3 regions of the Nocardia sp. NPDC050717 genome follow, and region 3 is predicted to be linked to each of the others. Evidence: riboswitches for the same ligand, from Rfam matches in the RefSeq annotation. Region 3 holds a riboswitch; each other region holds the start of a gene.
What was found. Region 3 has a riboswitch for S-adenosylmethionine ahead of AB0H56_RS30690 (aminotransferase class V-fold PLP-dependent enzyme). Riboswitches for the same ligand answer to the same signal wherever they lie in the genome.
Positions count from the first base shown of each region.

Region 1 (9,678 bases), on a different contig from region 3:
TGACCCCGTGTACGGCCACCGGAGGTGCGGACCAGGGCCTAACTGAACGTTTGACCAAATTGGTCGGCTGTTCATGTAAATGGCACTGTTTCGGAAACCGGGCGGTCCTAGGTTTCGGTGCGCACAGTTCCCCAGCCCCGGAGATGACCGCGCATGCGCAAGCCACTGTCCCGCCTCACCGCGCCCTGCGTCGGATCCCTCACCGCGATCACCCTGGCCGCCGGGGTCCTGCTCGCGCCCGGCCACGCGCACGCCGCACCCGCGGACACCTTGGCCGCCACGCCGATCAGCGACAGCGTCGCCCTGTGCACGACGGGCGCGCCGACCTTCGACGACGTCGTCACCGCCGCCGCGTCGGTGCTGCGGGGGGTGGTCGGACCGGCCCAGCTCGCCGCCTACGACCAGCAGGTCGCCGACTTCCGCGCCACGATCGCCGCGCAGCGCGTCCACCGCGACATGCTGCCGGTGCGGCCGGAACAGGTCGGCGCCCGGCCCGCCGAGCTCGACGACCCCCTGGTCACCTACCTGGTCAACGGGCTCGACGCCGTGCGCACCGGGCGGATCGACGAGACGATGTCGGTGTCGCGGCTGACCGTCAACGACGCGATCGAGGTGTTCATCCTCGCCACCGGCATCGTGAAGATTCCCGCCAAGCTCGCCGCGGGCATGGTGCCCACCGTCGGATTCTTCCTGAAACCGATTGTCGGAGCGGCCTTCAGCGGCACCAAGACGTTGGCACGCGCCGTGCAGAACTCGATCGAGGCGGGCTGCGTCGCGCCGAATGCCTATCCGCCACTGGAGCTGGGGCCCGACACCGCCGAACCCGTCCACGTGCCGCAGCCGATCCGCGACCTGGCCGCGATGGTCATGAACGCCGACGGCACCTGCACCCCGATCGCGGACCTGACGCTGTCCGCCGTCATCGAACGTTCGCGCGCGTATCTTGACAGCGGCGCCGTGCCGCTCGACAAGGCCGCCATGCACCGGGCCGCCGACGACCTGCAGGAGTTCCTGGCCGCCAACCGGGTCGCCAAGGTGCTGTTGCCGCGGCGCTCCGACGAACTCGGCCCGCTGGTCGAGGCTCTCGACATGGGCCCGGTGACCTTCCTGGCCAACCTCGGCGCCGACCTGGCCGAGGGGCGCGCGCTCGACACCGTGCCGTTGGCGCAGGTCGAAGTGGAGAACGCGTTCGACCTGGCCACCCTGACCCTCGACATCACCAGTCTGCTGTTCTCCGCGGGCACCTCGATCGCCGGGTTCGCGGGCGTGGCCGACACGGTGCTCACCCCGCTGACGATCGCGCAGAAACTGGCATTCGCCCCGACCGATTACGGGGCCCCGATCGTGCGTGGCGTCATCCAATCGATGTGCGCGGTGTAGGTTTCCCCCGACCCCTGACCAGAAGGTGAGCATCCACGTGTCGCATTCCACTCCGGATCCGCGCCCCACCGGCATCGGGCGCAGAGACGTCCTGGCCGGTGCGGCCGGTGTCGTCGCCGGCCTGACCCTCGTCGGCCTCACCCCCGCGCACGCGGTGCCCGCCGAGGTCGAGAAGTTCACGCCACCCCGCACCGGGCGCTCGGCGCGCATCCTGATCACCGGCGACGCGGGCACCGGCACCCGCACCCAGTGGGCTGTCGCCGACGCCGCGCGCGCCTTCCACTCGCGTGAACCGTTCGCGCTGGCGGTCGGCCTCGGCGACAACATCTACGAGTCGGGGCCCAACGGTCCCGACGACGCCCAGTTCGCGGCCAAGTTCGAGGATCCCAATGCGGGACTGGACTTTCCGTGGGCGATGGTGCTCGGCAACCACGACACCTCCGGGGTGTTCCCCGGTGACGGCGGATGGCTCGCGCGCGGCAACCACGAGGTCGAGTACCACGCCCGCTCGGCCCGCTGGTGGATGCCGAGCCGCTACTACTCGGTGCGGGTGCCCGAGCAGAATCCGGTGGTCGAGTTCTTCGTCCTCGACCTCAACCCGCTGGCGGCCTACATTCCGCCGCTGCTCGACCCGTACTGGGCTGTCGACGGCCCCTACATGAACGAACAGCGCGCCTGGCTCGACACCGCGCTGGCCGCATCCACGGCGCCGTGGAAGATCGCCTGCACCCACCACCCCTACCTGAGCAACGGCCCGCACGGCGACGCGGGCAACTACGAGGGTCTGCCCGTCGAACCGCTCAACGGCGTCCACGCCAAACGCTTCTTCGAAGAGCACGTGCTGGGCAAGGTGTCGTTGCTGCTGTCCGGCCACGATCACACGCTGCAGGTGCTCGAACCGACCGCGTCGTCGAAGGGCACCCGCCAGATCGTCTCCGGCGCGGCGGGCAAGACCGCAGGGGCCGAGCCGCGCGCGGGCGCCCACCCCGCACTCTACGAAACCCAGCACGAACTGGGCTTCATGGTCATGGACCTGACCCCCGAGAGCGTGCGCCTGCGCGCGGTCACCGTCGACCCCGCCACCAGCGCGGGCACTCAGGTCTTCGACCGCCGCCTGGCCTGACCGCCTCCGCCGCCGGGTGTCCGCGTGCTGTCACGCCGGTGCCGCCCACCTGAATCGCTGTCCACGCACGGATGTACGGAACTTGGCGATGTCATGTCGGCCCGCGCGTCGCCGCCCGGGCCGAGCAAACCTGCGGTAACTTCGCCGCTGCTTTGCCCATCGTTATCTGTGTGAAAGGAATTGCTGGAAATGGCATTCGAAGTCAACGGAGCTATCGGCGACCACTACAACGAAGCCGGTGGCGCGTCGAGCCCGCTGGGCCAGCCGACCTCCGATGAGCTGGACGCCCCGAACGGCGGCAAGTACCAGGAGTTCACCGGCGGCGTCATCTACTTCAAGCTCCCGACCGGTGCCAAGACCGTGTACGGCGCGATCCGTCAGGCCTGGGAGGCCGAGGGCGGCGCCGGCGGCCGTCTGGGCTACCCGACCTCCGACGAGCAGGACATCGAGGGCGGCAAGATCAGCCACTTCGAGAACGGGTCGATCAGCTACTCGATCGCCGACGACGCGGTGACGATCAACGCCTGATCCAGCCACGCTGTCCCGGTGGGCACCGATTCCGAACGGATCGGTGCCCACCGTCGTATTCCCGCCGCATACGCGCGACCCCAGGAGCATGATCGAGGGATGGGCTTCTACACCGACCGGATCCTGCCCCATCTCACCGACAAGGTGTGCGGTGTCGCCGCGAACGACACGCTGCGCAGGCGCGCCTGCGCCGGGCTGCACGGCGCCGTCGTCGAGGTGGGATTCGGGTCGGGAAACAACGTCGGGTTCTATCCGGCCGCGGTCGACCGCGTCAGCGGTGTCGAACCCGCCGACGTCGCCTGGAAGATCGGCGCGAAACGCGTCGCGGCGAGCTCGGTTCCGATCGAACGCGCGGGCCTGGACGGCCAGTCACTGCCGTTCGGGGACGCCACCTTCGACACCGCGCTCTCGACGTTCACCCTGTGCACCATCCCCGACGTCGCGGCCGCGCTGGCCGAGATCCGCCGGGTGCTGAAACCGGGCGGCACACTGCATTTCGTGGAACACGGACTGGCCCCCGACGCGTCGGTGCGGACCTGGCAGCACCGGCTGAACCCGATCCAGCAACGCATCGCGGGCGGCTGCCACCTCGACCGCGACATCCCGGCGCTGATCACCGGCGCGGGCTTCGAGACCGCCGAACTCGACCGGTTCTACCTGGCCGGTGCCCCCAAGGCGTTCGGTGCCCTGTCGCTGGGCGTCGCCCGCTGAGCCGTCACCGGCCCGCTCGGCAGGGACATCACGGGCTGAGCCGCCTGCCCAGGAAGGTCACATTGCTGTCGTCGGCGTAGTGGCCGAAGCCCTCGATGGCCTCGTAGCCGAGGCGTTTGTACAGGGCGATGGCCTCGGGCTGGCGCAGCCCGGTGGACAGGACCGCGGCCTTGTGCCCGGCGGCGAGTGCGGTGCGTTCGAGCTCGGCGATGAGGCGCTGGGCGAAGCCGCGCCGCCGCTGCGCCGCGATCACGTGCACTCGCTTGAGTTCGACGAGCTCGCTGGTGCCGAGCCGGTCCACGGCGAGGGAGTGCCAGTAGCCCGCGGCGACCGGTTCGCCCGCGAGGTAGCCGACGAAGCAGGCGCCGTGCGGTGGCCGGAAGTCGTCCGGGTTCACCGGCGCGTCGTCGGGGCCGCCGTAGCGCTCGACATAGAACCGCTGGAGATCGTCACGAAGCGTGACGGCGTCGGGGTCGTCGTAGTCGACCTCGCGAATCTCCCAGTGCCGCAAGCTTTCCTCGGCCATGCTGTCCCCATCTGTCCGAGCCGTCCGGGTGGCGTACGCCATCGACCCCAGTGTGGCCCACGCTCCGGCGCCGACGGAATCATTTGCCTCGCAACGAAATTTAGTGATGCGAACTTTCCGCTCGTCCGGATTGGAACCGCAGGGCCTGCGGAAACGCCCTGATCGGCAGCGCCGACTTCGTGGCCCGTGCTCGGTGCGCGTTAGAGTCGTCGCCGGATCACTTTTTCATCGAGAGCGGCTGAGAGACTGGCTCGACGACGCCGCAGCAACCACGACCACGGGTCGCAGGTGCTAATGCCAGTGACGATGAACTGGAGGGCAATCTGTGTCTACATTCGGGGCGGGCGCACAGCTGTGGCGTCGGCGACTGTTCGAAGCGGAAGCGGGACTGACGAAATTCGTGGTCGACTCGCAAGGCGGGAAGCATCTCGACCGTTTGATCGAGGTGAAACACGAGATCTACGGAGCCATCCCGCAATCGGGTCCGGCCGCCGAGAGTGAATGGAAGAGCGCGTTCTTCCGGGCCCAGGCGGCGATGGAGAGATTCGTGGTCCGCAATTTCGGGCACGAGAAACTCGGCGCCTGGGCCGAGACGAACGGAACGATCTACGGCGCGATCGACGACGAGGGCCGCAACGATGCCGTGACGCCACTGCGTCGACTGGAAAGTCAAGCGGCACTGTATGGTTCGAAGATGCGCTGGCTCAGCGCCTCCGCCGCGGACGCCACGCTGGAGATCGCGCACTGCGCGATCTGGGACTACCGGGAACAGGCCCGCGCACGCGGGGTGACGATCACGCTCGAAGCGCCCTGCGAATACTGCGTCCCGGCGACGACATCGCTGATCAATGCCAAAGGACTGCGCGCTGAATGCACGCTGTCGGAACAGCCCGGCGGTGCGCGGGGCTGCATCTGGAACGCCAGCCGATAAAACCCGCGACGACAAAAACGGGACCACCTCAGATGACGAATATTCTCCCGGCGGCGACGCCGGTCATTCCCGACCATATCGACAGTTTCCGTGCACTGCGGACCGACCAGCAACCGTTCTGGCCGGACCCGGAATCTGCACGAAAGGCCTTTCGGGAAACCGCCGAAACACCGCTCGTCGAGCAGGCGTCGAACGCGATTCTCGACAATCAACTCGCGGCGGTGAATGCCGGACGCGCCGTGGTGCTGCAACTGGGCGATTGTGTCGAGGACCCAGCGAAATCGACGCCCGAGCTGATCGCCCGCAAACTCGAATTCCTCGACGACTCCCGCATCCGCCTGGCGCATCGAGCCGGACTCGCCGCCGTGGCGGTGGGCCGGATAGCCGGGCAGTACACCAAACCCCGGTCGAATCCCTATGACCAGGTCGAGGGCCGGTCGCTGCCCGCCTTCCGCGGGCCGATGGTGAACGGTCCCGCGCCGACCCCGGCGGCACGCATCCCCGATCCAGCCCGAATCCTGCACTGTCACCAGGCCTCCGCGATGGCCATGGCCGTCATCGACGAGCACAACCGCCGCCATCCCGACCGCACCATCTGGTCGAGTCACGAACTGCTGCTCATCGACTACGAACTGGCACACCTGCGTCCGACGCCAGCCGGCAATCATCTGGCGAGCACGCACTGGCCGTGGATCGGTGAACGGACACGCCACCTCGACGGCGCGCACATCGCGATCGCCGCCACGCTGACCAACCCGGTCAGCGTCAAGATCGGCCCCACTGCGACACCGCGCGACGTCGCCGCCTTGGCCGAGCGGATCGATCCCGCCCGTGTCCCGGGGCGCCTGACGTTCATCATCCGGATGGGTGCGGCGTCGATCGGCAGGCTCGCTCCGATCGTGGAACACCTTCGTGCGCAACGGCATCCCGTGAACTGGGTGTGCGATCCGATGCACGGCAACACGGTGACGACCGCGCGCGGCCTCAAGACCCGGCCGGTGGAGCGCATCGTCGACGAGCTGCGCGGGTTCCTCGCGGTGCTCGGCTCCCAGGACCAGCACCCGGGCGGCCTGCACCTCGAGGCCACCCACGAGGACATCTACGAATGCGGTGAGCGTGGCCGCGATCCCGAGCCGGGCCGTCACTACACCACATTGCTCGATCCGCGCCTCAACGCCGAACAAACCGCCCACGTCATCGATGCCTGGCGCCACGACGCGCCACGAGAGGACGCGCCATGACCAGCCCCGTCACCGCCTCGACCCGATGGGACGCGCGCGATCCCGACCAGTTCCTGCGCGACGCTCTGGACTGGCATTTCAACCCGGAGACAGGCTCGGCGCTGTGGCTGCGGATCGCCGAGACCCTGGATTTCGATCCCCGGACCGACATCTCCTCCTACGAGGATCTCGCCCGGTTCCCCGACATCGCCGCGCACTTGCGCACCAGCCGGGTCGAAGACCTCATTCCTCGCGGTCTCGGCCGCTCGGGCGCGCCGCCGCTGATCTACGAGACGGGCGGCACGACCGGGTCACCCAAGCGGCTGATCTACAGCGCGAGCTGGATCGAACGCTGCCTGCGCTGGAAGGTCGACGAACTGCGGGCGGCCGGTTTCCCCGCTGGGCGACCCTGGCTGGTCGCCATGCCGTCCGGGCCGCACGCCTACGGCAACACCGCCCGGCTGCAGGCCCGCGAGCTCGGCTCGCTGCTGCACAGCATCGACATCGACCCGCGATGGGTGAAGAAGAGCATCGCCGACGGGGCGGCGGTGGACGGGTACGTGGCGCATCTGGTCGAGCAGATCGGCCACATCGTCCAGACCCAGGACATCGCCGCGGTCACGACCACGCCGCCGATCCTCGCCGAGATCATCCTGCGCCCGGAACTGGTCGACAAGCTCGCGGCCACGGTGTCCTACATCGCGCTGGCGGGCGCCCAGCTCGACGACGACACCTTCGACATCATCGCGGAGACCTTCCCCGGCGCCCGCATCCAGAACGTGTACGGCAGCACGATGGTGCTGACGACCGCGCGCATCCGCGATCCGCTCGATCCCGCACCGCGGACCGTGTACGACGCGTACCCGCCGCACACGATCTTCGCCGTCGTCGACCCGGAGACCCTGCGTCCGGTGGACTACGGCCGGCGCGGTCAGGTCCGCATGTCCCACCTCAGCGACGGCATGTTCGTGCCCAACAATCTCGAACGCGACACCGCGATCCGGGTGGCGGCCCCGCCCGGCGGGATCGGCGACTCGCTGTCCGCGCCGCAGCCGCTGGGCAGCTTCGACGGCGAAACCGTGATCCCAGGGGTCTACTGATGACCGCGGTCTCGGAAAGTTTGGTGGCGCAAGGGAACACCGAGCGTGTGCTGGTGGCGCGCACCCATCGTGGGGAACGCGCGGTGCGGGCCACCGTGCCGGTGCTCGACGTGGCGGGGCACCCGCTGGCGCGGTTGCCGGTGTGCCCGCCGTTGTTGATCGCCCAGACTCTCGCGGCGCAGCGTGCCTCGGCGCCGCTCCCGCGCCGCGACCGCGCGGACCTGCTCGCCGCCGCCGCCCGGATCTTCCTCGCGGACTCGGTGGGCGGATTCGCGGACTATCGCGACGATGTCAGCGCGGTGTCGGGGCATTCGCGCGAGACCGCGGACGCGCTGTGCCGTGCGGTCGCCGAGGTCGCGGCGACCGCGACGGAACGCGCCTACGCGGCACGCCCGGTCGCCGCGGTCGAATCCTGGCGGGACGCGGGACATGTCGCGGAAACCGGGGTGTGGAGCCGACGCGGCGAGACGCTCGGGGCCATCGTCTCCGGGAACTCCCCGACGGTGCACACCGCCTGGCTGCAAGCGCTGGCGCTCGGCTATCGCGTGGCCGTGCGGCCCTCGCAGGGCGAGCCGTTCACCGCGGACCGGCTGGTGCGCGCACTGCACGAAGCCGGATTCCGCAACACGGATGTGTCGTTCCTGCCCACCGATCACGCGGGCGCGGACGAGATCGTCACACGAGCCGATCGCGCGCTGGTCTACGGCGGCGTCGCGGTGTCCCGGAAATACGGCGCGAACCCCCGGGTGAAGGTGGGCGGGCCGGGTCGGTCCAAGACGCTGGTCAGCCTGGCACCGGGCCAGGACCGGGGCCCGGCGGTCGCGGCCGTCGCCGATGCGGTGGCGGCGCAATCGGGGACGGCGTGTGTGAACACCTCGGCCGTACTGGTCGACGGTGATCATCGCGGCTTCGCGACCGAGCTGGCGGCGGTGCTACGGACACCGCGGCACCGCCGTTCCGGACCGCGGGTGTCCCAGGCCGCGGCGACCGCCTTGATCGGCCACCTGACCGCACGCGCGAGCGATATCGAGCCACTCGTCCCGATCGAGGAACTGGCCGCGCCCGGCCACGACGGAGCGGTCACCCTCACGCCCGCGGTCTTCGTCCTCGATCGGCTCGACACCGAAACGCTGGGCTCGGAGTTGCCGTTCCCGTGCGTGTGGGTCGCGCCCTGGCGGCGCGGTGACGGTGTCGCGCCGCTGCGGGATTCGCTGGTGGTCAACGCGATCACCAGCGACGAAACGATCCTCGACGACCTGCTCGAGGAATCGAGCATCGCCAACGTGCACTGGAACGCGCCGACGACCCACAGCGGCACCCGCATGCCGCACGACGGCTACGTCGGCGAGTTCCTCATGACCAGCAAGGGATTCGCGGCGAACCGCTGATCCACACCGATTCCGACAGAGCGGGACCATCATGACCGGCAACGACGTACTCCAGCAGGCACGCGATCATCTGTGGCTGCACTTCACCAATCACTCACACCTGCACACCGGCGGCGAACTGCCCGTCATCACGCGGGCCGAGGGCGCCTACTTCTGGGATGACAAGGGCCGCAAGTACCTCGACGGCCTGTCGGGGCTCTTCGCCGTCAACGCCGGACACGGCCGCCCGGAACTGGCGGAGGCGGCCGCCCGGCAGATCCGCGACCTCGACTACTTCCCGATCTGGAACGCCGTACACCCGCGCGCCGCGGAACTCGCCGAGGCTCTGGCCGACCGCGCACCCGGGGACCTCAACCGCGTGTTCTTCACCAACAGCGGCAGCGAGAGCGTCGAAACCGCCTGGAAGCTGGCCAAGCAGTACTTCAAGGCGATCGGGCAGCCCGGCCGCCACAAGGTGGTCAGCCGCGCGCTGGCCTATCACGGGACCACCCAGGGCGCGTTGTCGATCACCTCGCTGCCGCCGGTGCGCGCGCCGTTCGAGCCGCTGGTGCCCGGTGCGCTCAAGGTGCCGGCCACCGACATCTATCGCGGGCCCGAGCACCTGCGCGACGACGAGGAGGCCTACGGGCGCTGGGCGGCCGACCGTATCGCCGAGGCCATCGAGTTCGAGGGCCCGGAGACGGTCGCCGCGATCTTCCTGGAGCCGGTGCAGAACTCCGGCGGCGCGATACCACCGCCCCTTGGCTACCTCGAGCGGGTGCGCGAGATCGC
Region 1 covers NZ_JBFAHR010000007.1:164,548-174,225, reverse strand. The annotation lists gene AB0H56_RS16550 (hypothetical protein) at 154-1,380, shown strand; gene AB0H56_RS16545 (metallophosphoesterase) at 1,418-2,503, shown strand; gene AB0H56_RS16540 (esterase) at 2,693-3,031, shown strand; gene AB0H56_RS16535 (class I SAM-dependent methyltransferase) at 3,131-3,742, shown strand; gene AB0H56_RS16530 (GNAT family N-acetyltransferase) at 3,771-4,268, opposite strand; SAM riboswitch class I at 4,491-4,581, shown strand; gene AB0H56_RS16525 (hypothetical protein) at 4,594-5,199, shown strand; gene AB0H56_RS16520 (3-deoxy-7-phosphoheptulonate synthase) at 5,232-6,440, shown strand; gene AB0H56_RS16515 (phenazine antibiotic biosynthesis protein) at 6,437-7,519, shown strand; gene AB0H56_RS16510 (aldehyde dehydrogenase family protein) at 7,543-8,907, shown strand; gene AB0H56_RS16505 (aspartate aminotransferase family protein) at 8,939-9,678, shown strand, end outside.
Region 1: another riboswitch for S-adenosylmethionine. It lies ahead of AB0H56_RS16525 (hypothetical protein); the one in region 3 lies ahead of AB0H56_RS30690 (aminotransferase class V-fold PLP-dependent enzyme).

Region 2 (9,678 bases), on a different contig from region 3:
CGGTCAGTCCGCGCGGCGGCGAGGGGATCGGAATCGGGGGCCGCGGCGGCGGATCTGGTGCTGCCGGTCGCGGTGCTGTCCACGTTGTGGGCCCGTGCGGCGACGGGATCGGGACCGGGGCCCGTGGCGGCGGGGACGAGGGGCGCGCCGGGGCCGAGGACCCGGCGTTCGAGTAGTTCCAGGGCGGACCAGTGCAGGCGGGCGCGGCGCAGGGTGGGGATGTCGCCGTAGACCGCGTCGCGGATCAGGGCGTGGGCGAAGGTGATCCGGTCGGTGTCGACGCGCACGAGGCCGGCGACCGTGACGGTGTCGACCAGGTCGACGAGGGTGTCCTCCGGTTCGGCGGTCAGGGCGAGCAGGGTGTCGAAGTCGATGTCGTCGCCCCAGACCGCGGCCAGCCGCAGGGCGCGGGCGGCGCCGGCGGGGAGCCGGGCGATGCGGCGATGCAGCACGGCTCGCACTCCTTCGGGCACCGCGCGCAGATCGCCCACCGCCGCAGCGAGCGTGGCGACCTCGCGGACGAACAGCGGATTGCCCGCGGTCCGCGCGCGCAGCCACTCGACGGTGTCGTCGTCGATCGGGGTCAGCCCGGCGCGCTCCGCGACCGCGCGCACGGCCGCGCCGTCGAGCCCGCCCAGCTCCAGCCGCAGACCGGTCGACCCCGCCAAGGCCGCGGCGGTTGCCCGCACGCCCGCGTCGGCCTCCGAGCCCCGCATGGTGACCAGCACCAGCAACGGCCGCCGCGTCAGCCATGCCACCACCTGCCGCAGAATCTGCAGGGTGGCGCTGTCGGCCCGGTGGACGTCCTCGAGCACGACCAGCAACGGCCCACCGGCCGAACACCGACCACACACCTCCGCCACCGCCCGCGCGATGGCGAACGGCCCCGCCTGTGCCCCGACACCTTCCGCCGTCGCAGGGGCCTGATCCTCCCCCACCGCCGATACCCAGGTCGGATCGAGTCCGTCGAGCAGATGCACCCAGGCCCACGCGGCGGGGGCGCCGTCGACCTCGGGGCACGATGCGCTCGCCACCGACCATCCGTCGGCCGCCAACGTCGCGGCCAGCACCTCGACCTGCGTCGATTTGCCCGCGCCCGCTTCGCCTTCCAGCCATACGACCCGAGCGCGACCGTGCGAGATCACCGCGGCGGACTCGGCGAGCAGTGCCGTGCGCTCGGCGGCATAGCCGACCACCGCGGGCTCGGATGTCCACGTACGTTCCAACGAGATGCCGACCGCCGGACCAGCCGACCCGATCCGTGCGCCCGGCCACCCCTGCCCGCCGCCGAGATCGACCTCGGTGCCGGAGTCGGAACCTTCCGATACCGGAGTGACCTCGGCCGACCCCGGAACCCGCACTGGGGGTTCGGCTTCCGCACCACCAGGAAAACGCCCGTTACCGCCCACACGCCGACCAGCGAAGCGCCCATCGCCGTCCATCGGCCGATCGCCACCCGGCACACCGGCATCCATCCGGTCATCCGATGTAGACCCGCCGCCGGCCCCGGAGAGAGCTCGTACGGACCCGGCGCCGCTCGTACGCCGATCAGCGCCGTGCCCGGTGCCGCCCGCCAGCCGATCGGCGCCCGGCCCGGCGGCCTCCGCCGAGTCATACGATGCGGACCCGCCGCCCTCCCCGGGGAGAGTTTGGGCGGACCCTGTGCCGCCCACACGCGGACCAGCGAAGCGCCCATCGCCGTCCATCGGCCGATCACCGCCCGGCACACCGGCGTCCATCCGGTCATCCGATATAGGCCCGCCGCCGGCCCGGGGGAGAGCTCGGACGGACCCACTGCCGCCCGCGAAGCGACCGGGAGCAGGGTCAGCGAGGTGCGATCCCGCTCGCTGGTCGAGTTCCGGGGCGTGGGTGAGGATGGCCGTTTCGAGGGCGTTCACGGCCGGGCTCGGGTGGACGCCGAATTCGGTGTCGAGGTAGGTGCGCAGGGCGCGGAGGGTGGCGAGGGCGTCGAGCTGGCGGCCGAGGCGGTACTGGGTAAGGGCCAGGAGGCGGGCGGCGTTCTCCCGGTCGGGGTGGTCGGTGACGTGGCGGTGCAGGAGCGCGAAGGCCTCGTCGGGGCGGTCGAGGGCCAGCGCCGCTTCGGCGCGCCCTTCGACGGCGACGCGGCGCAGTTCGTGCAGGCGGGCGGCTTCCGCGAGCACCCAGTGCGCGGTGGCGAAGGGCGCGTACGGCTCGCCGTGCCAGCAGGCCAGCGCCGTCCCGAGCCGTTGGTAGCGGTGCGCGGGGTCGTCCGGATCGCCCGCGGTGAGCAGCCGCTCGAATCGCCAGACATCGACGGCGGCGGGATCGAGGCGCAGGGCGTAGCCGGGCGCCTCGGAGACCAGCACGGTGGCGGGCGCGCGCGGCGGACGCGCCGGTTCGATCGCGCGGCGCAGGTAGGAGATGTGTGCCTGGAGCGCGCCAAGTGCCTTGGGCGGCGGATCGCCCGCCCACAGGTCCTCGATCAGCCGATCGGTGGACACCACCTCGCCGCCGGCCAGCACCAGCCTGGCCAGCAGCGCGCGCTGACGCGGCCCACCCAGATCGGCGGGCCGCTCGCCCACCTCGACCCGCAGCGGGCCGAGTACATCGATGCGTACGGCGGTCGCGCCGCCGTACGGTCCTTCCTGTTCGATACGGTCAATTTACCGGGCGATACGCACCCCCGCGACGCCGATCGCGAGACCCTGGGCGACCGTGCCGGGAATGATCCACCAGCCCTCTGCGCCGGGCAGCAGGCCGGGCATCATCGCCGCGATCGTCATCGACAGCGTGCCCGCGATGATCAGCGCCCCCGACCACCGGCCGAAGACCGCGGCGGGCCGGATCAGCGCGTACACCGCGAGCAGCACGAAACCGAGCAGCAGCGCCAGCGACAGCGGCGCCAGCACGGCGGCCGACGCGTCGGCGATCTCGCTCGCGGTGTGATGGTCGACCCCGGTGCTCACGAACGTCTCGTGATAGGCGCCGATCGGGATCACCACGGCCAGCCCGGCGAACAGCAGCCCGTGCGCGAGGGTGAGCATCCGGCTCGCCCAGCCGCCGTCCGCCCTGCGGATGACGCGGACCAGTGCGGGCAGGCCGACGGCCATCAGCACGGCACCCACCGCGAAGGTGAGATGCGCGGCCGTCCAGGTGGGGGCGTGCACGGCGTCCTCGGAGTGTTCGAGCGGGTGCAGCAGGTTGCCCACGGCCCACAGCAGGGCGCCGACGGCGAGGGTCACCGCGCGTGCGCGGTCCGGGCGGTGCGGCACGGGAGCATCCGGGGCCTGGCGGGTTTCGGAGGCGTATTCGATCGTCATGCGCCGAGCCTGCGCGCGGCCGATTGGCGCCCACTTGCGAACGATTTGCGACCGGATCGGCCGGCGACTCGGTCCGGCATCGAGCGGTCGCGAGCCCGCGACGACCGAGCGATCCGCGGTGACGGCTCGCGCACGCGCCGGGCCCGACACACCGGGCCCGGCGCACCGGCGGAAAAGTGATCCAGGCGACGTTTCGGCGGGAAGTTTCCGTGTGGGCGGGCTGTCCGGTTACCATGACGGCAAGGTCATGAGTACCAGCGTCAAGCCCCGGCTCGCTGGTCGGCAACCCTCCAGCTGCGGTGGGGTGCTCCGGGTGATGACCGGGCTCTCGAAGGTCGGGAGCAAGCGCGCATTCGCAGGAGGCCCCCATGTGTTGTTGTCCGTCGATCCGCCCCAGCTGAACCCACCGACGCACAACCCCTGGAGCATGTAGCCATGTCCGATTCCGCCCTGCCCGAGAACTGGTCGTTCGAGACCAAGCAGATCCACGCGGGCCAGGCCCCCGACGCGAGCACCAACGCGCGGGCGCTGCCGATCTACCAGACCACCTCCTACACCTTCCGCGACACCGATCACGCCGCCGCGCTGTTCGGTCTGGCCGAGCCGGGCAACATCTACACCCGGATCATGAACCCCACCCAGGACGCGGTCGAGCAGCGCATCGCCGCGCTCGAGGGCGGCGTCGCGGCGCTGCTGCTGGCCTCCGGCCAGGCCGCCGAGACCTACGCGATCCTGAACCTCGCCGGCGCCGGTGACCACATCGTGTCCAGCCCGCACCTCTACGGCGGCACCTACAACCTGTTCCACTACTCGCTGCCCAAGCTCGGCATCGAGGTGTCCTTCGTCGAGGACCCCGACGACCTCGAGCAGTGGCGCGCCGCCGTCCGGCCCAACACCAAGGCCTTCTTCGGCGAGACCATCGCCAACCCGAGCAGCGCCGTGTTCGACATCCCCGGCATCGCCGAGGTGGCCCACGCCGCAGGCCTGCCGCTGCTCGTGGACAACACCGTCGCGACCCCGTACCTGATCCAGCCGCTGGCCCACGGCGCCGACATCGTCGTGCACTCGGCGACGAAGTACCTCGGCGGCCACGGCGCGGCGGTGGCGGGCGCGATCGTCGACGGCGGCACCTTCGACTGGACCGTGCGCGACGCCGAGGGCAACGCGCGCTTCCCCGGCTTCACCGAGCCCGACCCCAGCTACCACGGCGCGGTCTTCGCCGACCTGGGCGCGCCCGCCTTCGCGCTGAAGGCCCGCGTGCAGCTGCTGCGCGACCTGGGCGCGGCGGTGTCGCCGTTCAACGCGTTCCTCATCGCCCAGGGCATCGAGACGCTGAGCCTGCGGATCGAGCGGCACGTGGCCAACGCCGAGGCGGTCGCGAAGTTCGTCGCCGAGCAGCCGGGTGTCGACGCCGTGTACTACGCGGGCCTCGAGACCTCGCCCTGGCACGCGCGGGCCAAGCAGCTCGCCCCCAAGGGCGCTGGCGCGATCGTCTCGTTCGAACTGGCGGGCGGCGTCGACGCGGGCAAGAAGTTCGTGGACGCTCTCAGCCTCCACAGCCATGTCGCTAACATCGGTGATGTGCGTTCTCTCGTGATTCACCCGGCGTCGACCACGCACTCGCAGTTGACGCCCGAGGAGCAGCTGGCCTCCGGCGTCACCCCGGGGCTGGTCCGGCTCGCCGTGGGCATCGAGGGAATCGACGACATCCTGGCCGATCTGCGGGCCGGATTCGCGGCGGCGAACACGTGACTGTGAGCACCGAATCGCCGATCGCCCGTCCCGCGACCGGGGTGGCCCTGCTGCCGCCGCCGGACGGGCGACTCGGCGTGGTCGCCATCGGGGATGTGGCGCTGGAGAACGGCGCCGTGGTCCCCGATGTGCGGCTGGCGGTGCAACGCTGGGGCGAGCCCTCGCCCACGCTCGACAACGTGGTGCTGGTCGAGCACGCGCTCACCGGTGACTCGCAGGTCATCGCGAGCGCCGACAACACCGCCCCCGGCTGGTGGGAGGGGATGGTCGGTCCCGGCGCCCCGGTCGACACCGACGAGTGGTGTGTGATCGCGACGAACGTGCTCGGCGGCTGTCGCGGCAGCACCGGACCGTCCTCGCTCGCGCCCGACGGCGCGCCGTGGGGTTCCCGCTTTCCCGACCTCACCATCCGCGACCAGGTCGTCGCCGAGGCGCAGCTGCTCGATCTGCTCGGGATCGAGCGGCTGGCCGCGGTGGTCGGCGGGTCGATGGGCGGCATGCGGGTGCTGGAGTGGATGATCGGGCAGCCCGAGCGGGTCGCGGCCGCGCTGGTGCTGGCCGTCGGCGCCAGGGCCACCGCCGATCAGATCGGCACCCAGACCACCCAGATGGCGATCATCACCGCCGACCCCGACTGGCTCGGCGGCGACTATCACGGCACCGGTCGCGCGCCGATGACCGGCATGGGCCTGGCCCGCCGGATCGCGCACCTGACCTACCGCACCGAGGGCGAGCTCGACCACCGCTTCACCAATCAGGCCCAGGGCGACGAGGATCCGTGGACCGGCGGCCGCTACGCGGTGCAGAGCTATCTCGAGCACCAGGCCGAGAAGCTGTGCCAGCGCTTCGATCCGGCCACCTATGTGCTGCTCAGCGAGGCCATGAACCGGCACGACGTCGGCCGCGGGCGCGGCGGTGTCGCCGCCGCGCTGGCCTCGACCCCCGTCCCGTGTGTGGTCGGTGGCGTCGACTCCGATCGGCTGTACCCGCTGCACACCCAGGCCGAGCTGGCCGAGGGGTTGCCCGGCTGCGCAGGTCTCGAGATCGTGCATTCGCGCGACGGCCACGACGGCTTCCTCACCGAGGCGGCCGCGGTGGCCAAGCTGCTCACCGAGACCATGCGGCTCGCGCGCGAGAACCGCTGACCGTCAGCGCGTCAGCAGGGTGACGATCGAGCGCACGTAGTCCTGGAGCCGTTCCTTCGGGTACTCCTGCGGCTCGCTCACCGCGAGCCTGCCGAGCATCTCGGCGACGGTGAGGGTCGAGTTCGCGAGCAGTCCCGCGTCCATCGCCGACCAGCGCGGTGACATCGCGATGCCCACGCGGACAAGGGATTCCGCACGGGCCAGGATCTCGGCGCGGCCCGCGCGCAGGGCGGCCCGGTATTCGTCTGGCGCGCTGGCCGGGGTCGCCAGGATCAGCCGCCAGCGCGTCGGATTCGCCAGTGCCACACCGACGAACGCCTCCACGGTCGCCGAGGCCGCGGCCACCGGATCGGTGTCGAGCAGGTTCTCCGGCAGGGTCTCGGCGATCTGCTCCAGGCCCCGCTCCCGTTCGCGTTCGAGCAGGGCTTCGACGAGTTCGGCGCGGGTCTTGAACACGGTGTACAGCACCGGTTTTCCCACGCCGGCTTCCTGCGCGACGGCTTCCATGCTCAGCTCGTGCAGCTCCATTCGGCCCAGGACGGTGAACGCGGCGTCGAGCAGTTGCGCGCGGCGCTGCTCGGGCGGCAGGCGCGGGGCATAGCGGCGCCGCGGTCGTTGCTCTCGCGTCGCGGTCACGCGGACACCTCCTTCGTCCACCAGACGATACCCGGACCGCGGGCACCAATCCTACGCAGCCGTTGTATTCGCTGCGCGCAATTGCTACGGTGGCGTTGTATTCACCTGCGAGGTTCGCCCTCGGCACTGCAAAGGAGCACGTGCAATGGCCTTCGACCCGTCCACCCTGCGCCGCGACGACTACGGCTTCTTCGGACCCGACTCGGTCACCTGGAAGGTGTGGGCCTCGCCCACCGCGCTGATCGGCTTCCAGCGCGCGGTCACCCTCGAACACTTCGACCCGTTCCTGACCGCCGCCGTCGCCGACTCCCAGGGCATCTACGACAATCCGGCCTCGCGCCTCGACCACACGCTGGCCTACTTCGTGCTGGTCGCGATCGGCGACGGGCGCACGGCCATCCAGGCCGCCGAGCACCTGATGCGGGTACACGCGCCGATGACCGGCATCGAACCCGTCACCGGCAAGCGCTACGCCGCCAACAGCCCCGAGACCCAGCTGTGGATCCACCTCACCGGCTGGCATTCGGTGCTCATCGCCTACGAGATGTACGGGCCAGGCTTGACCGAAGAGGAGGAGCGGCAGTTCTGGGCCGAGTGCGCGATCGCCGCCGAACTGCAGACCTGCAAGGCGGCCGACGTGCCACGCACCCGCGAGGGGGTGCGCGCCTACTTCGAGCAGGTGCGGCCGCGCCTGTGCGTCACCGAACGGGCCGTGCGGGCGATGCGCTATCTGATGTGGGTGCCGATGAGCAAGGGCTGGCGATTCGCGCTCGGCAGCCGGTTGCTGTCTCTGGCCAGCATTCCGACCCTGCCGATCTGGATGCGCAAGCTCGGGCGCCTGCCGTTCCCCCGGGTCCTCGATCTGCTCGTGCGCATTCCGGTGCGGACGGTCGTGTGGATCGCCTCGCGCCGGGAGAACTGGGCGATGATCAAGGCCGCTCCGCTGGTGGCCCCGCTCACCGCCTCGATCTTCGCCGCCCACGTCGCCGCGCCGCCGCCGGCGAGCCCGATCACCATCACCCCCGAGCGCGCGCGAGCGCTGTACGGCAGTCAGGGTGGTCGCAGCCTGTGGGCCAAGGGCACGCCCGTCTCCGAAACCGCCTGAACGACAAGGTGCCTGCCGGGCCGGATCGACGACGCTGCGGCCCGGCGGTCACCGTGCCGTCGCGCGCCGCGCCGCCTCGATGTGGTTGATGTTCGTCTCGATCCACTCCCGCAGCGCGGCGATCGGTTCGCGCAGACTGTGCCCGAGTTCGGTGAGGGTGTACTCGACGCGCGGCGGCACGGTGGGATACACCGTGCGCGCCACGAATCCGTCGGTCTCGAGTTGCCGCAACGTCTGCGTGAGCATCTTCTGCGAGATGCCTTCGATGCGGCGGCGCAGGTCGGTGTAGCGCAGGGTGCCGTCGGCGAGCGCGTCGACGATCAGGACCGTCCACTTGCCCGCGATGTGGTCGAGGACCTCGCGGGTGGGGCATTTCGCCGAGTAGACGTCGGCGGGCAGACCACTGGCTTCGTGAATCGTGGGCACCCCGCCGAGTCTAACGCACTTTTAGGTGCCTACTTCCCAATGGAGAGCGACTCTCCGATAGTAGGAATCATGAGCACACAGACACTTTCGGTCGCCGAAGCCATCCGCACCCGCCGCACCGTCCGCCACTACCGCCCCGAGCCGATCGACCCGGCACTGCTCGACGAACTGCTCGACCTCGCCGTGCAAGCGCCCAGCGCCTGGAACATGCAGGACCGCTCCATCGTCGTGGTGACCAGCGACGAAGGCCGGAAAGCGCTCTCGGAGGCGGCCTTCGGCCAACCCCAACCGCTGGAGGCGCCCGCCGTCCTGGTGTTCGTCGCCGATCCGGCGGCCTGGGCGGCGGCCAACACCGACATCGCCGCGCAGGCCTCGGCCAGCGGGGCATGGAACGCCGAGTTCCAGGCCATGTTCGACTCCCGCGCCGAGTATCACGCGCTGCGCGAGCGCGGGCTGCTGCGCGAGAACGCCGTGAAGAACGCCATGATCGCCGCCACCTACGTGATGCTCGCCGCGACCGGCCTCGGGCTGGCCTCGGCGCCGATGAACGGGTGGGACGCCGAGCTGGTGAAGCGGGCGATCGGCATCGAGGCCGACGCGGAGCTGGCCATCGCGGTCATGGTCACCGTCGGCCACGGTGTCGCGGTGCCGCCGCACCCGGGCCGCAGGCCGCGCGAGCTGACAGTGTTCGCCGAGCGCTATCTCAACTGACGCCGAGGGTGTTGATGGTGACGGCCAGGAAGACGATGGCACTGCCGAGGGCGGTCAGGGTCGCCACGTCGAAGGGCTTGCTGCGCACGGCGAGCAAGCCCACCTGGACCGTCGGCAGACACAGCCGGAAAGCGGCCGCCACCAGGGCCGCGCTGCCGAAGATGATCGCACCACGCCGCCACCGATCCCAGGCGACGAACACGATCGCGACCAGGATCAGCGCGCTCACCACGGTCATCGGCAGGTGACTGCGCAGGTACTGCTCACCCGCCGTCAACCGCACGACCCGATGCTTCCCGGTCGTCTCCGCCTTGTTCACGGCCCCGATTGTTCCAGACGCCACCGGCGAGCGGGCGGCCCGAGCCCGATCTCGGCGCCGGCGGTGGGGCGAGCGGGCCGCGCCGCCACGGCATGACAGAGTGGTGCGCTGTGCTGCACCTGATCTTTCACAATCCCGTGATCCCGCCCAACACCGGGAACGCGATCCGGTTGGCGGCGGGGACCGGGTGCGCGTTGCATCTGATCGAGCCGCTGGGTTTCGACCTCTCGGAATCGAAGCTGCGCCGCGCCGGCCTGGACTACCACGACCTCGCGGTGGTGA
Region 2 covers NZ_JBFAHR010000003.1:181,869-191,546, forward strand. The annotation lists gene AB0H56_RS09265 (BTAD domain-containing putative transcriptional regulator) at 1-2,564, opposite strand, end outside; gene AB0H56_RS09270 (hypothetical protein) at 2,646-3,302, opposite strand; SAM riboswitch class IV at 3,546-3,656, shown strand; gene AB0H56_RS09275 (bifunctional o-acetylhomoserine/o-acetylserine sulfhydrylase) at 3,738-5,054, shown strand; gene AB0H56_RS09280 (homoserine O-acetyltransferase) at 5,051-6,199, shown strand; gene AB0H56_RS09285 (helix-turn-helix domain-containing protein) at 6,203-6,835, opposite strand; gene AB0H56_RS09290 (oxygenase MpaB family protein) at 6,981-7,940, shown strand; gene AB0H56_RS09295 (helix-turn-helix domain-containing protein) at 7,989-8,366, opposite strand; gene AB0H56_RS09300 (nitroreductase family protein) at 8,436-9,077, shown strand; gene AB0H56_RS09305 (DUF3017 domain-containing protein) at 9,070-9,315, opposite strand; gene AB0H56_RS09310 (tRNA (cytidine(34)-2'-O)-methyltransferase) at 9,489-9,678, shown strand, end outside.
Region 2: another riboswitch for S-adenosylmethionine. It lies ahead of AB0H56_RS09275 (bifunctional o-acetylhomoserine/o-acetylserine sulfhydrylase); the one in region 3 lies ahead of AB0H56_RS30690 (aminotransferase class V-fold PLP-dependent enzyme).

Region 3 (9,678 bases):
GACTTCGCGGAGAACCTGGAGACCGGCATGGTCGGCGTTGCCTGATCGGCGGGACAGGAGGGGCCGCGACCTCGAGCGCGCCAGCGCTCCGACAAACACAGTAGGTTGGGGCGGTGGGTGAAGTGCGACGTACTCCGGCAGACCTGGTGGTGCCCGACGATCTGAGCGGCATCACGGCCGAGCAATATCGGGCGTCGATGCGCCACTATCCGGCCGGTGTCACCGTCGTCACGATCGGCGGGGCGAGCGGGCCGGTCGGCTTCACCGCCACCTCGTTCGCGTCGCTGTCGCTGGCCCCGCCGCTGGTGTCGTTCAACATCGCGCACACCTCGTCGAGCATCGACGCCCTGCGCGCCGCCGACTCGGTCGTCATCCATTTCCTCGGCGAGCACCAGCACCACCTGGCCCACCGCTTCTCCCGCTCCGCCGCCGACCGCTTCACCGACCGCGCCCTGTGGACCACCCTCGACACGGGCGAGCCCGTCCTGCACGGCACCCCCATCTGGCTGCGCACCACCATCCACCAGCTCATCGACATCGGCGACCACACCCTCGCCGTCGGCCTTGTCACCCGAGTCCACGACGAAACCCAGGACTCCCCCGCCGCCGCCCCCCTCCTCTACTACAACGGCACCTACCACCGCCCCACCGCCCTCGACACCTGAACGGATCTGCCGCGAATGCGCGAATTCCGCGTCACCGGCGTGTATCCGGTCGGCTTCGAGCGCAACACTTTTGTGGTCGGGTCCGCGGCAGGCACGTTCGAGATCGGGGACCGCGTGGAACTCCGTCGCTCGGGCGAAGTACTGGCGCATGGCACGCTGAACGGGATGCATATCCATCGATCGCCGCGTGGTGAGTTCTCGTTCGTCTTCTCGGACGAGGTCGCGCAGCAGGTGCGCGCTGGTGATGTCATCACGGTGGTGCAGACCTCATCTATTCAGCGCGCGACGCCCGCTGCGGGCGGGGGGCGCCCCGAGGCGAGCTGATCAATCCCGACGGCCTCGCCTACTCGCAGGCCACGCCGTCGTTGTCGCGATCCAGGTCGGATCGGTAGCCGGGCTCGCCGCGGTGGAGTGGGGCAGCGCCGGCGGCGCGCGCGGCCGCGCAGTTCCGGTAGTACGCGCTGGGCGCCTGCGGTTCCGGCTCCGGGACCGCTGCGACGCGGGGAGCCGGCGGCGGCGCGGGCACCGTGGTCGTCGGCGTCGGGATGATCACCGGCGGCGGCACGTAGGCAGTGGTGGTTGTCGGCGGCACGGGTATCACCGGAATCTCGACGGTCGTGCTCGGCGCGATGGTCGCGGCGCTGACCTCGGTTGTCGTCGGTGTCGGCGAGGTGGTGGTCGAAGTTCTTGTGGTGGTCGATGTTTCAGCAGGCCGAGTCGTCGACGTCGTGGCAGCCACCGAAGACGGCTTCTCCTCGGCGATGCTGCCGAGCACCCCGAGGCCGAGCACTCCGGCGACACCGACCCCCGCGATCATCGGCCAGCGACGCTTCTTGTCCTGCGGCCTGGGCGGACGGGCCCACGGATCGGGCGGTTGCATCGGTCGAGTCACTGAATCCCCTTGGTGGTCGTACGTTCCTTGGGGCGTTCATCGCGACCGATCGACGGGCCGTTACCCAATCCATCTATGGGTCAAACCTTTTCGATCTTGATAGTTCGATCGCGGCCCGGTCGCAACGATGGCCGGGCCGCGACCGGACAATTCAGCCGATCAGGCAGGGGGCGGCGCCGAGGGCGTCGGGGGTGAGGGGGCGGGTTTCGGGGGTGGGGTTCCAGTGGGCGCCGGTGGCGGTGTAGGTCCAGGTGGGGCCGGTGGTGACGAGGCGGGTGACGGCGTCGACGAGACGGTCGACGTCGGCGACGGTGGTGCCGAGGCCGATGCTGGCGCGCAGGGCCGCGTCGAGGCCGAGGTGGGACAGGAGGGGGTGGGCGCAGAATCGGCCGTCGCGGACGCCGATGGCGTGTTCGGCGGAGAGGTAGGCGGCGACCTGACCGGGGGCGTAATCGGCGACGGTGAAACAGACGATGCCGACGGTGTCGGGGCTGTCGGACCAGATGCGGACCAGCTCGACGCCGGGCAGCGCGGACAGTCCCTCGCGCAGCCGGTCGGCCAGGAAACGTTCGTGCGCGACGAGTTCGTCGGGATCGATCGCGGCGAGCGCGTCACAGGCGGCGGCGATGGCGGCCGCGCCGAGCACGTTCGGCGACCCGGCCTCGTGCCGCTGCGGCGCCGCGGCCCAGTCGACCCGATCCACGCCGACCTCGCGCACCGCTCCGCCGCCTGCCAGGTACGGCGCCCCGGCGTCGAGCCAGTCCCGGCGCCCGACCAGCACCCCGCTGCCGAACGGCGCGTACAGCTTGTGCCCGGAGAAGGCGAGGTAGTCGATCCCGCTCTCGCGCAGGGAGATCCGGCGGTGCGGAGCCAACTGCGCCGCGTCGACGAGGATCCGCGCACCGCACTGGTGCGCGATGGTGGCCAGCCGCTCCAGCGGCAGCACCTCACCGGTGACATTCGAGGCACCCGTCACCGCGAGCAGAGCAGCGGGCCTGCTGCACAATTCGCCGATGACGGCGCGAATGGTCTCCTCGACGGTGTCGGCGGCCCGCACGACCCGGCGCCCGTGCGCGGTCCACGGCAGGAAGTTCGCGTGGTGTTCGATGTCGAGCACCACGGTCTCCCCCGGCACGCATCCGGCCAGCAGGTTCAGCGAATCGGTGGTGTTGCGGGTGAACACGACGACCTGGTCGTCGCAGGCGTCGAGGAACCGCGCCACCGAGCCGCGCGAGGCCTCGTAGCACTCGGTGGAGATCCGCGAGGCGTAGCCCGCGCCGCGGTGCACGCTGGCGTAGTACGGCAGCAGCTGCGAGATCCGGTCGGTGACCTGCCGCAACGCGGGCGCGCTCGCCGCGTAGTCGAAGTTGGCGTAGGTGCTGTCGCCACCTTGCACGAGCGGTACGCGCAGGTCGGCGCCGGAGACGGCGGCCAGGGCACAGGTGGGGTCGATTACTGCGGTCATCACGAAATCCCGTCGGCTCAGGGACCCGGTTCATCGAAGAAGGCGAGTCCGCGCTTGCCGCGCCCACTGCGGACGGCGGCCTGGTCGTCACCCGGAGCACCCCACCGCGGAGGAGGGTTGCCGACCAGCTAGCCGGGGCTTGACGCTGGTACTCGTGACCTGTGAACGAGAGTGACAGACGATCACGCCGGCTGTCAACCACCGATCGGCGCGCCCGGAGCGCCACGAATCGCCGACGCCGGGACCGCGCCCAACTAGCATCCGACGAAGGCGACAGCTACGCCGACGACTCGGCAGATCAACGTGGCGCTGCGGGTGGGTTCTGATGTCAAACCGGTACACGAGGGGTGAACTTTGCCCGCGATGGACGCCGTACGATCGAGTGAAGCGAAATCAGTCCATGTCATCGATCGGAAGAACACCATGTCACACGCCCTGAGCTCCACACCGGCGGACGTGAACGCCGATCTCTCGGACGAATTCGTCCACCTGGCCCGGTTGGCGCTCGCCGGCCGCGAACAGGACGTCACGATGTTCGTCCGCCGGGCGGCGCGACGGCACCGCACCGACCTGCCCGCCCTCGCCGAGGCCCTGATCGGCCTGCTCCGGCAGAACCCGACCCGGGCCAACCCGCTGCGCGCCGACCTCGACACCCCGATCCCCGTCGACGGCGACAGCCGCCTGCCGTTGCTCCGCGTGCTCCCGCCCGGTGGCACCGTCGAGGTGCCGATCCTGCCGCCGAGCACCTATCGCGTGCTCACCCAGGTGATCGAGGAGCGGGCGCAGGCCGACCGGCTCGCCGCCGCCGATCTCACCCCGGCCCGCAGCCTGCTGTTCGTCGGCCCGCCCGGCGTCGGCAAGACCATGGCCGCCGCCTGGCTCGCGCACCAGCTGTCGTTGCCGCTGGTCGTGCTCGACCTGGCCACGATCATGAGCAGCCTGCTCGGCAAGACCGGCACCAACCTGCGCCACGCCATCGACTATGCCAAGCACCGCCCGTGCGTGCTGCTGCTCGACGAGCTCGACGCGATCGCCAAGCGCCGCGACGACGATCGCGATGTCGGCGAGCTGAAACGCCTTGTCACCGTGCTGCTTCAGCAGATCGACGACTGGCCTGCCGACGCGGGCCTGGTGATCGGCGCGACCAATCACGCCGAACTGCTGGACCGCGCGGTCTGGCGGCGCTTCGACGTGACGGTCACCTTCGACCTGCCCGAGTCCGAGCAGCGCGGTGAGGCGATCCGTCGTTTCGCCGGGCAGCCGCTGCCCGACGCCGCGGTGGACGCGGCCGCGATCGCGTCGAAGGGCTTGTCGTTCAACGACATCGAGCGCACGATGCTGCGCCTGCGGCGCCGGTGCGTCTTGGAGGACCAGCCGCTGCCCGGACTGATTGCCGAGCATTCCGCGCATCTGGTAGCTGAACTTCCGCGAACGGATCGGTTACAGCTGGCACAGAAGCTCGTCGGCGTGTCAGGCTTGTCTCAGCGCCAGATCAGCGCACTGACGGGGGTGTCGCGCGATACCCTCCGTGGTTTCACGCATCAACGGCAATAGCACGCTCGCTGGGGGGATTTCGGGGTGGCCGGACCGCGGTTTCTGATCGGCTTCGGCGAGCGGCTGACCGCGCCGATCGTGGCCGGCCGAGGTGGCGGCGCTCCGCCACCGCCGTACACCGTCGCGCAGGCGCGGGCCCGGCTGGCGCCGATGGTGCGGGCGGCGGTGGACAGCGCGGTGACGCTGCCGAAGGTCGCCTGCCCCGACGACGAGACGGTCACCGCGGTCACGCTGCATCCCCAGTACGCGTCGAAGAGCGGCTATCCCACCAGGCTGCTCGCGGCGATGGATTTCGAACCGCTGGGCAGCAGGCCGGTGACCGTGCCCGCCGAGACCGGATCACGCGCGAGCACGCTGCTCTTCCTCGCGACGACGCGCGCCAACCTGCGCCTGCTCGACGCCCGGATCCACGCCGAAACTCCGCTGCGCGGAACTGAACTCGGCATCGTCAGCCTGGCCGAATTCCGGCTCAACGCACCCGCCGACCGGCTGCGGCTCACGTCGGCGCGGCCCGAGGCGGAGACCGTGGCCGAGCTGGTGCTGCACTCCGACCGCGACATCGCGTTGCAGGGACTGCTCGACTTCTCCCGCGATCTCGACCTCGAGGTGGCCATCGATCGCAGGCTCGACAACGGCGGCCTCGCCTTCGTCCCGGTCACCGGCACCGTCGCCGCCGTCACCGAGCTGGCGGGCTACTCCTTCACCAGGGTGATCCGCCGGATGCCGCGCATGCGCACCCAGCTGGGACGCGATTCCCACGCCACCGCAACGCTTTCCACCTTCCGCCCGGAGCTGCCGACGGCAGAGCCAACCGATCGGGAGATCACCGTCGCGGTGTTCGACGGCGGGCTGCCGTCGCGCACGCCGCTGCACCGCTGGGTCGACGCGCACACCTTCGCTGACAGCGCCGCGCCACAGCGCGCGTTCCTCGAGCACGGCCACCGCGTCACCTCGGCGCTGCTGTTCGGCAGTGTGGATCCCGCAGCGCCGGTGCCGATTCCGTACGGCTACGTCGACCACTATCAGGTGCTCGACTCCGACACCGACGACGACCAGTGCGAGCTGTACGCGGCGATCGACCGCATCGACAGCGTGCTCCGCCAGCGCAAATACGAGTTCGTGAACGTGAGCATCGGCCCCGAGCTGCCGATCGAGGACGACGAGGTGCACGCCTGGACCGCGTTCTGGGACGACTACCTCAGCGACGGCACCACCCTGGCCACCATCGCCGTCGGCAACAACGGCGAAGCGGATCGGCCCAGTGGCAACGCGCGCGTGCAGGTTCCGGCCGACAGCGTCAACGCGCTCGCGGTCGGCTCCTCGGATCGCACCGGCACGCAGTGGACGCGCGCGCCCTATTCGGCGATCGGGCCCGGCCGCTCGCCGGGCACGGTGAAGCCCGATCTGCTCGCCTTCGGCGGCAGCGATCACGAGCCGTTCCAGGTGGTCGGCCCGGACGGTTTCGCGCGGCCGGATTCCGGCACCAGCTTCGCGGCGCCGATGGCCATGCGCGCCGCGCTGGGCGCGCGAACCCTGTTCGGCCCGAAGCTGGGAGCGCTCGACCTGAAGGCGCTGCTCGTCCACACCGCCGAACGACGCAGCAGCTCACCGGATTCCGACTCCGGCCACGGCCGCCTCGCCGCCACCCTGGCCGACCTCGTGCTGTGCGGCGACGGTGAGGCACGGGTGCTCTACCAGGGCGAACTCACTCCGGCGAAGTACCTGCGCGCGCAGATCCCGCTGCCTGCGGCCCTGCCCGCGGGGATGGTGCGCATTCGCGCCACCCTGGTCTACGCGACCGCGGTCGATCCGGCCGATCCGGGCAGCTACACCCGCAGCGGACTCGACGTCACCTTCCGGCCACACGACGAGAAGTTCGCCGAGCCCACCAGGATCCACCCCGATTCGGCGCCGTTCTTCCGCGCCACCGACCTCGACCCCGAATCCGCGCTGCGGCGCACCGCCCACAAATGGGACACCGTGCTGCACGCCGAACGCAGCAAGCGGGTCAACAGCCTGCGCAATCCCGTGTTCGACATCCATCACAACGCGCGGCAAGCTGGTCACCCCACGAGCGCGGCGCAGCCGATCCGGTACTCGATGGTGATCACGGTGCGCCACGCGAAGGTCGACGACCTGTACGAGCGGGTGCTCAGCGCCTACGTCACACAGCTGGAAGCACTGCGCCCGACCGTGGACATTCCGCTCGATGTCTGAGTTTCCGGCCGAGATCTTCGTCGACCCGATCGCCGCGCGCCGGCTGAGCTGCCAGAGCGTGTACCGCCTGCAGCACCTGGGTGCGCGCACATTCCCCTGGCAGGAGGAGACGTTCACCGAACTCCTGCTCGGGCATCTGACCGGCGTGGACTACCGCATCGACGCGGCCTGCCCGGATTGCGTTCCGCCGCAACGGTGCGCGGCGTGGCGGCCTGCCACACCGGCAGCGGGCGCCGGTGGGCTGCGGCTGCTCACCCGGCCGGAGGAGGGCGGCAACAAGCGGCGCGACAGGCGCGGCGTGGGCGCCGACTTCGTCTACAGCGTGCAGGAACCCACCGGTGCGCGCGAAGTGCGGATGCTCATCCAGGCCAAGCGGGCCAGGCACGGCGCACCGATCAAGGCAGGCGCCCTCCCCGCGGCACAGCGGGCGGACCTGCTCGACGCGGCGACGCACTTCGGCGCGACCGCCTACTACCTGTTCTACGCGGAGTCGGCGTCGGCGCACGTCGGGCACGTCACCCGATGCGTGGAGCACGTCAGCCCCTCGGACACCGCCATCGTGATCGTGGCCGCGCACGTCTTGCGCCGCCTCTTCGACGAGGAGGGGCTGCGCTCGGTGGCCCCGGAATCCGTCTTCGCCGAGGGCCGCACCCTGATGTGCCTGGACGGGTGCACCCCGCGCGGTGGCGCCGCACCGATCGGGATCGCCGGTTCGTCGGCATTCGATCGTCTCCTCGGTTTCGTCCAGGAGGACACGCCGGACTACCGCCCGGTTCGGCTCACTCAGGCCACCGGCGCCCCGGCGACTGATCCGCCCGCCACCGGCCGGCCACTCGGGGATTCAGCGCCCGGCCACGAGCTCCCCACCGTCGTCGCGGTCCTGGGCAAACGCGCCAAACCACCCCGCCGCCCGCCGCCCGGCCGGGTGACCCGGGGCGGTCAGCAGGTGCGCGACGGCGAGATCCTGTGGGTCGACCTGGGCGACTGGGTGCCCGCGGACCCCGCCGAGGACGGCCCCGGATCGCCGTCCGCCGACCGGGCACCGCAGCCGGACGATGTCGTCCCGGCCGACAGTCCGAAGCCCGGCCGGGAACGGGCGGGCTACGGCTGGTACCCCGGCATCAGTCCCGCGCGGCTGCGCGATTCGGCACGCATGTACTGGCGGCTGTCCCTCGCCAGGGCCGTGCACCTGCGCTACCTCGTCGCCTGGGCACACGGGGAGATCCGCGCGATCTACCGGATCATCGACGACTCGCTGATCATCCACCACGATCACGAGGGCAAGGTGTCGTTCGAGCTGACCGAACTCGACCCCGAATCACCCGTCGCACGCCAGGTCGCGCACCGAACGGCCACCTACCTCGCGGCCCGTAAACCCGGCGCCCGCAACGTCGTCGGCTATCCCTGAGCGCGCTCGAAGCCCACTGTCCCAGTCCCCTGGGGTCCGAGGTGCGCGTTCAGTCGTGTACCCAGGGCGTCAGCGCTAGGTCGAAGAGCGCGCTCAGGCAAATTGCGTACTGGTACTACGCACCTGTCAGCAGACGTTGCACGTACCTCCGGCAACGTCTGAATCTGTGCAGGTACTGGTGATTCATTGACACGATCCATGAAAACCGACGCTCCGGCACAGGTCAGGCTGAAAAGTGACAATTAGAGACTTCCGGCGGGAAGTGGCACTGTTGTTCCTACCGGCGAACTGCCAAAAGATTGAGGGGACAATGCCTTCCGCTAACAACAACCTGCCTGATCGCCCGAGGACTCTGGGGACCGGCACCGACCCGATCGAAGCCGCGATCATCGACGGCACGTTGACATGGCGCAAGACCTTCATCCTGATGGCGATCCGCACGCCAGGCAGGTTCATCGCCCTCCTGGTCGCCGTTGTGGTGGTGCTCGCCCCCGGCAAGCTCGCGGACGCGTACTCGATGCTGGCACCGCTGGTCGGGGGACTCCGATGACCGACCCGGACAACGACGAGCGCAGGGTCTCGCAGACCGAACTCGCCGGAATGATCGACGTCAAGCTCGGCACCATCAGCAACTGGGTCCGACGTGACCTGGGCTTTCCGCAGGGCCGCAGCGAACGTGGCTCGGTGACGTACTCGGTGCGGGAGGTACTGCCATGGCTAGACGCCCGCCCCGTCCCGGCCGGACTGCAACAGCCCACAGACGCGCCGGATATCACGTACGGCGACCGCCTCAGGAACTCCCTGGCCACCGAAGCACTCACCACCGAGCCGCGGGACCTGCCCCGGCTGTCGGATCCCACGAAGCTTGCCGACCGGACCGCGCGGACCGTCGGTGCGCTGGTGCAGACATTGAAGGACGAGTTCCACCCCCGCAGCAGCATCGACACCGACAAGCTCGACGCGGCACTGCTGTTGACCTTCGTCTGGATCTGCGACCGCGCGTCATGGCAGCTCATGGAAGCAGGCCGGGGCGGGGTCACGGGGATCGTCGCCGGGGTCGGCGCAGCACTGCGCAAATTCGGCATCGACGCCGCGGCGGTGGAGCCGATCACGAGGTTGTCCGCGACGAGTGAGGAATCACACGGGCGGCTGGTTCGTCGTTGCGCCAACCTGGGAGTGCTGGGATTCGAGTCGATCCTGTCGAGGAGGGAGGACCAGCGGACGGCGAGCGCGCTGGACTACCGGACACCACCGGAGATCGCGACTTTGATGGGGCTCGCCGCGATCCCCGCCGACGGCGCGCCACACACGGTCGCCGACCCCTACGCCCGCCAGGGCGAACTCGCCATGGCCGTGCCCGCGCCGGCAGGCCAGGACGGTCCGAAACTGACAGTATCGGTGGCGGATCAGCAGACCGCCCGGCGCACCCGCATGCACATGCTGGTGCGTGGACGGACGGCGACGATCGAGGTCGGCG
Region 3 covers NZ_JBFAHR010000026.1:43-9,720, forward strand. The annotation lists gene AB0H56_RS30675 (flavin reductase family protein) at 198-665, shown strand; gene AB0H56_RS30680 (hypothetical protein) at 681-989, shown strand; gene AB0H56_RS30685 (excalibur calcium-binding domain-containing protein) at 1,009-1,545, opposite strand; gene AB0H56_RS30690 (aminotransferase class V-fold PLP-dependent enzyme) at 1,709-3,022, opposite strand; SAM riboswitch class IV at 3,068-3,182, opposite strand; gene AB0H56_RS30695 (ATP-binding protein) at 3,446-4,576, shown strand; gene AB0H56_RS30700 (S8 family peptidase) at 4,601-6,793, shown strand; gene AB0H56_RS30705 (hypothetical protein) at 6,786-8,201, shown strand; gene AB0H56_RS30710 (hypothetical protein) at 8,512-8,751, shown strand; gene AB0H56_RS30715 (N-6 DNA methylase) at 8,748-9,678, shown strand, end outside.